Regions from separate parts of the Micromonospora sp. CNZ295 genome, predicted to be linked through region 1. Evidence: riboswitches for the same ligand, from Rfam matches in the RefSeq annotation. Region 1 holds a riboswitch; the other holds the start of a gene.
What was found. Region 1 has a riboswitch for cobalamin ahead of EV376_RS06755 (ABC transporter substrate-binding protein). Riboswitches for the same ligand answer to the same signal wherever they lie in the genome.
Positions count from the first base shown of each region.

Region 2: another riboswitch for cobalamin. It lies ahead of EV376_RS14125 (ribonucleoside-diphosphate reductase subunit alpha); the one in region 1 lies ahead of EV376_RS06755 (ABC transporter substrate-binding protein).

Region 1 covers NZ_SHKZ01000001.1:1,413,276-1,417,480, reverse strand. Annotated here, with positions in the region: gene EV376_RS06760 (iron ABC transporter permease) at 1-545, opposite strand, end outside; gene EV376_RS06755 (ABC transporter substrate-binding protein) at 577-1,515, opposite strand; cobalamin riboswitch at 1,598-1,729, opposite strand; gene EV376_RS06750 (M14 family metallopeptidase) at 1,796-3,682, opposite strand; gene EV376_RS06745 (C39 family peptidase) at 3,898-4,205, shown strand, end outside.
Region 2 covers NZ_SHKZ01000001.1:2,973,359-2,977,563, reverse strand. Annotated here, with positions in the region: gene EV376_RS14140 (hypothetical protein) at 1-100, opposite strand, end outside; gene EV376_RS14135 (hypothetical protein) at 245-1,405, opposite strand; gene EV376_RS14130 (alpha/beta hydrolase) at 1,538-2,182, opposite strand; cobalamin riboswitch at 2,316-2,528, shown strand; gene EV376_RS14125 (ribonucleoside-diphosphate reductase subunit alpha) at 2,656-4,205, shown strand, end outside.

The DNA.
Region 1 (4,205 bases):
GCCAGGATCAGGGTCGCCGGGGAGCGGCCCCGACCACCGGACGACCCGAGCAGGTACGTCATGAGGACCGCCCCGATCGCGCCGACGAACGCGGCCAGCGGGACGGTGACCGGAAGCCCGGTGATCGCGCCACCGGCCCCCACTCCGGCGGTGATCGCCACGGTGACCGCCAGCCCGGCCCCGGCGGCGACGCCGAGCAGGTACGGATCGGCCAGCGGGTTGCGGAACACGCCCTGGTAGGCGCCGCCGGCCAGGGCGAGCAGCCCGCCGACCAGCAGCCCGAGCACGGCCCGGGGCAGCCGCAGCTCGGTGACGATGGCGATCTCCCGCTCGGTCAGCCCGCTGTCGAGGCGCACCCCCGGAAGGAGGTTGAGCAGCTCGACCGCGACGCTGCCGGGCGGCAGGCTGACCGGACCGAGCGACACGCCCGCGACCAGGGCGACCAGCACCGCGGCCACGCCGATGACCAGCCAGCGCGGGCGGAGGCCCGCCGGCCGGGACGTCTGCGGCGCCGCGGCCGGCGGGCTGGACGGGCCCCTCCTCAACGCCTGCTGCACGGGAAGGTTCCGGCGACCGTCACGCGGGCACCTTGGCGGTCGCCTCGATGATCGTGCGCAGCAGGTCCACGACCCGCGGCCCCCAGCGGGAGGCGATGTCGTCGTCGAGCTCGACGATCTGGTTGTTCTTCACCGCGGTGATCCCCGCCCAGCCGGCCCGGGCCTTGACCGTCTCCGCGCTCTGCTGGCAGCACTTGGTGTCGGAGAGGAAGACGAAGTCCGGGTTCGCCTGGACGATGATCTCCTGGGAGAGTTGCGGGTAGCCCGCGCTCTTGCCGTCCGCGTCGGCCGGGTCGGCGATGTTCGCCAGGCCGGCGAGCGCATAGATCGAGCCGATGAAGGTCTTGCTGGTGGCCGTGTACAGCTCCGGGCCGAGTTCGTGGAAGTAGGTGAGCTTCGCCGGGCGCTGCGGCAGGTCGGCGACCAGCTTCGCGATGTCGTCCTTCATCCGCTGGGCCACGTCGGCGGCCTCGGTGGGGTGCCCGGTCAGCGCGCCCAGGTCGGTGAGCTGGCGGTAGGTGTCGTCCAGGGTGGCGGCGGCCGGCGTGCGGAAGACCGGGATCTTCAGCTTGGTGAGCTGCTCCACGACCTTGTTGCGGTCGTCGGAGAGCACGACCAGGTCGGGGCTCTTGGCGGCGATGGCCTCGGCGTTCGGCTGGAAGCCGGAGAGGTCGCTCTTCGGCGCCTCGGCCGGGTGGTTGGACTGGTCGTCGACGGCGACCACCTGCTTGCCGGCACCGATCGCGAAGAGCATCTCGGTCGCGGTCGGCGCCAGCGAGATGATCTTCTCCGGCTGCTTGTCGAGGGTCAGCGAGCCGACGGTCACCGGGAAGGCGGCGGCGCCCGACGGGCTGCCGCCGGCCGCGGGGGTGTCGGAGGTCTTCTCGGCGCAGGCGCCGAGGGCGAGCGCGGCCACCGCGAGGGCCGCGGCGAAGAGCCGGGGGGTACGTCTGGACATCGGTCCTCCTGTCGGTCGAGGATCTGGTGCTTCGCCGACAGGGAGCCGGGGCGCCCGTCCGCGAGGCGCCCTTCCTCGAGAGCGCGTTTCGCGACCAACCGCAGGCGACCTGGCTCGTCCCCGGGTCTCGGGGCATCACAGTTGCGGGACAGCGCCGGTTTCACACCGGCTTCGCTGCGGGCTGGTCGGTAAGACGGTAGCGCACCCTCCGGACCGTCCCCACTGAGGTGTGGGTGGAGGTGGGGCCCCGCCGGGGGGCGGGGCGGGGCCCCACCTGTTCTCAGGAGGCGGTGATGGTGACGTTGTCCACCGCGGCCTCGACGAGGCTGGCTCCGGAGGCGTCCGCCGCCTCCACCTGGATCCGGACGGACTGGCCGGCGTACGGGGTCAGGTTCAGGCTCGCCACCGCCCAGGAACCGTTGCGGTTGGTCGCCGCGCCGGCCTGGTTGAGCAGGGTGGTGGTGCCGCCGTTGTGCACGACGCTGACCCGGAAGTAGTCGGCCGAGGACGCGTTCGAGCCGTGTGCCAGGTACCACGCCAGGGACAGCGTCAGCGTGCCGCTCGACGGCAGGGTCACCGCCGGGGAGCGGGCGCTGGTCACGCCGCCGTCGATGTCGTAGTCACCCGCGCCGGTCCCGGCGAGCCGGCCGGTGACCAGGTCGTTGCTGCCCGCGTACGGGGTGAGTTGCTTGGCGCCGCTGGAGGTGGTCGCCTGCGCGGCGCCCCGCTCCCACTGGCCGGTGGTCGCGGTGTCGGTGCCGTTCGGGTTGATCGTCCAGCCGGTCGCGGTCTCGAAGGTGTCCGACCAGACCGTGGTGCCGCCGCCACCGCCGCCGCAGTACTGGCTCTGCTTGCCGATCGCCCGGTACGGGCAGTCGGCGTACTCGGCGAGGATCAGCACCGCGTCGCGGTTACGCGAGGTCTCGCGCGGGATGACCTCGTCGGGCGGGTAGAAGCCGCCGCCGCCGGCCGAGCCGGGGTACATCTCGAAGGTGTACGCCCAGATCCCGTGCTGCCCCCACATCCAGTCGATGCTGTCGCCGTCGGTGATGTAGAGGTCACTCGACTGCTGCGGGGTGTAGCCGTTGGTGGCGGCCATCTGCTGGCCGATGGTGGCGAAGGTGTTGTACTGGTCGGCGCTCATCCCCGGGGCGGTGTTGTTGTACGTGTAGCCGAACGGCCACAGCACCAGCTGGGAGTAGGTGTGGAAGTCGATGTTGGCCTTGATCTGCTGCACGCCGCCGACCACCCGGCTGTTGACGAAGTCGCGCAGCGCCCGGGTCTCCGGCGCGGAGAAGGCCGACGGACCCCGGTAGGTCTCCGACGAGGTGGAGCCGGAGGAGCCGCCGCAGCAGCCCCACTGGTACGACCAGTTGCGGTTCAGGTCGGTGCCGACGTATGACGAGCCGCTGTTCGGCTGCCGGTTCTTCCGCCAGGAGCGGTACGAGCCGGTGGCGATGTCGTACTCGCTGCCGTCCGGGTTGACCGTCGGCACGATCCAGAGTTCCCGGCTGTTGACGATGTTGGTGATCCGGGAGTCGCTGCCGTAGCTGTCGGTGAAGAGGTTGAGCAGGTAGACCGCCATCTCGACGGTCAGGTGCTCCCGGGCGTGCTGCTGGGCGTTGATGAGGATCTCCGGCTCGTTCTCGTCGGTCGCGACGTTGTCGGAGATCTTCACCGCCATCAGGTCCCGGCCCTCGTACGAGGTGCCGATGCTGATCTTGCGGGCGATGGTGGGGTGGTCGGCGACCACCTTGTTCACCGCGGCGGTCAGCTCGGCGTAGTTGTGGTAGGCGGAGTCGGCGGGCGGGAAGTCGAGGGTGCCCAGCTCACCGTCGGCGTGCTCGTGGCCCCGGTCGGTGGGCGGTGCGGCGACCGCCTCGAGCCGGAAGCCCAGGCGGGTGATGGCGGCGGCCTCGGCGCTGGTGGCGGAGACGTGCAGGACCCCGTGTTCGGAGTAGTCGATCGCCGCGCCGGTGCGGGCGACCGCGGTGCGGTCGGCCACCGTACGCGGGCCGAGCACCCGGTACTGGGTGGCGGCCGGCTCGCCGGAGCGGTCCGGGCTCGGCTTCGCGGAGACCGGCGGCGCGGCGAGGGTGAGCGTGCCGAGCCCCACGGCGAACACGAGCGCGAGGCGGCGGCGGAGGGTGGGGGTGCGGAAGGCCATGGACAACCTCCTGGGCGGCGCGGGAGATCTTTCCCGCGGGTGGGCACACTCCACCACCCGTCACATGGTCATATCAACATCCATCCATCTCTACTTTCCATGCCAGCCTGATCCTCGCATCGGCAAGTATTTTCGGTCCGTCGACCTATAGCGAAACTTCCCTCCAGGCGAGAGACTGACCGGCGACGATGCCCCACCTCTCCCGTGGAGTACCGATGCACAGACGACGTCTGGGCGCGGCCGCCCTCGCCGGCCTCACCGCGCTCGCCCTCCTCGGCACGACGACACCCGCCGGCGCGGCGCCGCTCGCGGCCCCGGCCGGCCGGCCGGTCGTCCACGACGAACAGATCACCTTCCACGAGTGGTCCCGCTACCCCGACTGGCGTCGCGGCACCCACGCCGGCACGCGGGCGGTGCCCGGCGCCCGCCCGGGCCTGACCCTCGACCGCCCGGCCGGGACCACCACCTACGCCGACCCGCACACCGGGACCACCCGCACCTGGGAGTACGCGACCTGGACCGG
Region 2 (4,205 bases), 1.6 Mb from region 1:
GCGCCTGGCTGTCCGGCTCGCTGCGATAGAACGCGCCCCGGGCGTACGCCTCGCGGCGGGCCTGCTGCAACGCGCCATCGAGATCCCGCTGATACGGCACCTGCCAGCTCCACGCCGATGCGCCCACCCTGCCCCCGTCCCCTTGTCACCGGGCCGGAAGCGTACTGCATCCGGCCGATCTGTCCGGCCGCCGACCGGGGGGCACCAGCTGGCAGGAAGGCGTGGGTGAGCAGATCCGGTCGGATCAGGCGCGGTGGTCCAGGTGATCGGCCTCCGCACGGGCCAGTTGCGCGTCGGATCGCAGCCCGACGACGCCGGCGTAGTCCGCGAACCGCCGCAGGTGCAGGATCAGTGCCGGCCGGGCTCCGTCGGGGTCTTCCGCGGCCCACCGGCGGGCCTCCGCCAACGCGGTGCGCTGTGCCCGCAGCGCAGCGCTGCGCTGGCCGCCGGCCTGCCAGCGCGCCTGGGCCAGCGCGCCCCAGGCCTCGGACAACGCACGGGCGTCGCCGGACTCGCGGTACCGCTCGATGTCGGCCTCGGCCCGCTCGGCGCGGGCGAGAGCGGCGGCGCGGTCGGCGCTCGGCGGCGCAGCCGCTCGGGGCTCATCCGGTACCTCGCGCGGGCGTCCGGTCACTACCGCGAGGACCACCGCCAGAAGCCACCGTCGGCGTCGCTGGCGGCGTAGCTTCCGATGCTGGCGCGCGATCGCCGCCGGGAAGGGCGGGAGACGGCGCGAGACGACGTCGTGGCGTTGCAGCAGTTCGAGTAGGTGGATGTATCGCAGGCGACCCGGGACGCTTCCCCAGGCGTTGACGGCGAACAACCACAGGTCGCGATGCGCGTGCTCCTTGAGCTCCTCGTGGCGTCCGCTGGCGGCGAGCGCCTCGAACAGCAGGCCGCTCGCCCGGAGCCGCGGGGTCCCCTCGGCCGCCGCGTACGCCTCGCGTAGCGGAGCGACGGCCTCCTCGGCCCGACCACGCCGCAGCAGAAGCTCGGCGTACACCAGCAGCGGTGCCGCCGGACGCGGCGCCGGCAGTGCCCTGACCTCGGCGACCAGCCGCTCGGCCAGCGCCGATGCCTGGTCGGCGCGGCCGGCCTGATCGAGCAGCGACGCGGTGACCGCGACGTCGGCCATGCCCGCGGCGCCGGAGGCCCGACCGCAGTGGGACAGGCATTCGTCGACATCGCGTGTCGCCTCGGCCGTGCGCCCCCGGACGTGCAGACACACGGCCCGGACGGCGAGGGCCCGGGCCATCGCCGCGGGGTGCCGCTCGGCGTCGGGTCGCCGCACCGCGACCGCCTCGTTGGCCGCATCGATCGCCCACGGGTGCCGGCCGGCTCGGGACCACTGCAGCGCCCACGCTTCGTGGCGCCGTGCCACCCGTTGCCGGCGCGCCTGCCGCATCCGCCCACCCCCGGTCGCAACCGTAGGGTGTCCACGCCAGCCACGTTGGCCCAGCCAGGTCGAAGGTCAAGCATGCGAGACACCGCGGGTGCCGCGACGCGCCGGCTGCGGCGCGACGGGCTGCGAGCGCCGTCAGTGCAGCAGGTACGCGGTCAGCCGGTCGGCGAGCTGCCTCGGCTGGCTGAGCGCCACGGAATGGCCACCGTCGATCTCGTCGGGGGCGACGCCGAGCCGGTCGGCGGCCACCCGACGCTGGAAGTCCGGCAGGAAGAACTGGTCCTCGCGAGCGATGAGCACCTTCGTCGGCACGTCCGGCCAGGCGTCCAGGGGCCACGGCTCGTTCCCCTCGGCGCTGACCTGCTCCCGGCCGTGCGCCGCAGCCTCCGCGACGATCCCGGTCGGCACGCCGTTGTAGAACTGCTGCTCCTCGCTGAGCCCCTCCGCGCCGCGGTAGCCGGTGTTGTCCCACCAGTCCCCCGGCTTCTCCCCCGGCCGCGGGATCATCGGCGTGAGCAGGACGAGCAGCCGCACCGGCAGCTGGTCGGCGATCAGTGGCGCGGTGAACGCGCCGTACGAGTGCCCGACGACCACCAGGTCGCCCCGGTCGCCGATCGCGTCGACGACCGTCTCGCAGAACTCGGCGAACCCCGCCGACCGGTCCTCGATCGGCAGCTCCGGCACCACCACGTCGTGGCCGCGGCCGACCAGCTCGGGGACCAGCGGATGCCAGTCCCAGGCGCTGCCCCCGCCGCCGTGGATCAGAACGAAAGTCGCCATGCCCCGGAGCCTCACACACCGGTACGACAGCCGGCCGCACCGGTGTCGCCGCGGCACCCGCACGGCGGCGCCCGATCGCCCCGGACACGCTGACGCGACATCTGGTGTTGTCACCTCGGCGGGAGCGGCATATATGGTGTCTCACGCAGCTGGTTCGGCCGCTCTGACGGCGGTCGAGGCAAGAGGGAACCCGGTGTGAGTCCGGGACTGCCCCGCAGCGGTGAGTGGGAACGACCGCCGTCATGAAGCACTGGGCCGCACGGCCTGGGAAGCGACGGCCAGTAGGCGACCGGCCTGTCCGGTGCTGCCCGCGAGTCCGAAGACCTGCCAGCGCGCCGCGTACCGACCGGTGCGCGGCGGTCGGCGGCCGCGCGGGACGGCCGACGCCAGAGCCGGACGAGCGGCCAGCCGCCGCACGCCCAGTGGCGTCCACCCGCGCACCGACGACCTTCGTCGAAGGGTACGGAGGAGCCATGACGGTCGTGCGGGAGAGACCCGGGTCCGGGCCGGAGCAGCGCCGGCAGACGATGCGGGTCCGAAAGCGCAGCGGCGAGACCGAGCCGGTGGACGTCAACAAGATCGTCAAGGCGGTGGAGCGCTGGGCCGTCGACCTGGCCGAGGTGGACCCGCTACGGGTCGCCACGAAGACGATCAGCGGCCTGTACGACGGGGCCACCACCGCCGAGCTGGACAGGCTGTCGATCCAGACGGCGGCGGAGCTGATCGGTGCGGAGCCGCAGTATTCGAGGCTGGCGGCACGGTTGTTGGCCGCGTTCGTGGACAAGGAGGTACGCGGCCAGGGCGTGGCGAGCTTCAGCCAGTCCGTCCGGTACGCCCACGGCCTGGGACTGATCGGCGACGACACCGCCGCGTTCGTGGCCCGCAACGCCCGCAAGCTCGACGACGCCGTCGACCCGGCCGGCGATCTCCGGTTCGAGTACTTCGGGCTGCGTACCGTCGCCGACCGGTACCTGCTGCGCCATCCCGAGTCCCGGCTGGTGGTGGAGACACCGCAGTACTGGCTGCTGCGGGTCGCCTGCGGGTTGTCCGAGGCGGCGGTCGAGGCGGTCGAGTTCTACCGCCTGATGTCCTCGCTGGCGTACCTGCCCAGCTCGCCGACGTTGTTCAACTCGGGCACCCGGCACCGGCAGATGTCGTCGTGCTTCCTGGTCGACTCGCCCCGTGACGAGCTGGACTCGATCTACGAGCGGTACCACCAGGTCGCGAAGTTGTCGAAGTTCTCCGGCGGCATCGGCATCGCCTGGTCCCGGGTCCGTGGCCGGGGCGCGCTGATCCGCGGCACGAACGGCCGCTCGAACGGCATCGTGCCGTTCCTGAAGACCCTCGACGCGGGCGTGGCGGCGGTCAACCAGGGCGGCCGGCGCAAGGGGGCGGCGTGTGTCTACCTGGAGCCGTGGCACCCGGACATCGAGGAGTTCCTCGAACTGCGGGACAACACCGGCGAGGAGTCCCGGCGTACGCACAACCTCAACCTGGCCAACTGGATCCCCGACGAGTTCATGCGCCGGGTCGAGGCCGACGGCGACTGGTCGCTGATCGACCCGTCCGACGCGCCACACCTGCCCGACCTCTACGGCGAGGAGTTCGACGCCGCCTACCGCGTCGCGGAGAAGAAGGCGGTGCGGACGGTCCGGGCCCGGGACCTGTACGGGCGGATGATGCGCACCCTGGCGCAGACCGGCAACGGGTGGATGACGTTCAAGGACCGGTCGAACCAGCTGTCCAACCAGACCGCCGCACCGGGCAACACGATCCACCTGTCCAACCTGTGCACCGAGATCCTCGAGGTGAACAGCGACACCGAGACGTCGGTGTGCAACCTCGGCTCGGTCAACCTCGGTGCCCATGTCACTCCGGACGGAGTCGACTGGGCGAAGCTGCGAGCGACCGTACGCACCGCGGTCGTGTTCCTCGACCGGGTGATCGACACCAACTACTACCCGGCGGCGCAGGCCGCGGCGTCGAACCCGCGCTGGCGCCCCGTCGGGCTCGGTCTGATGGG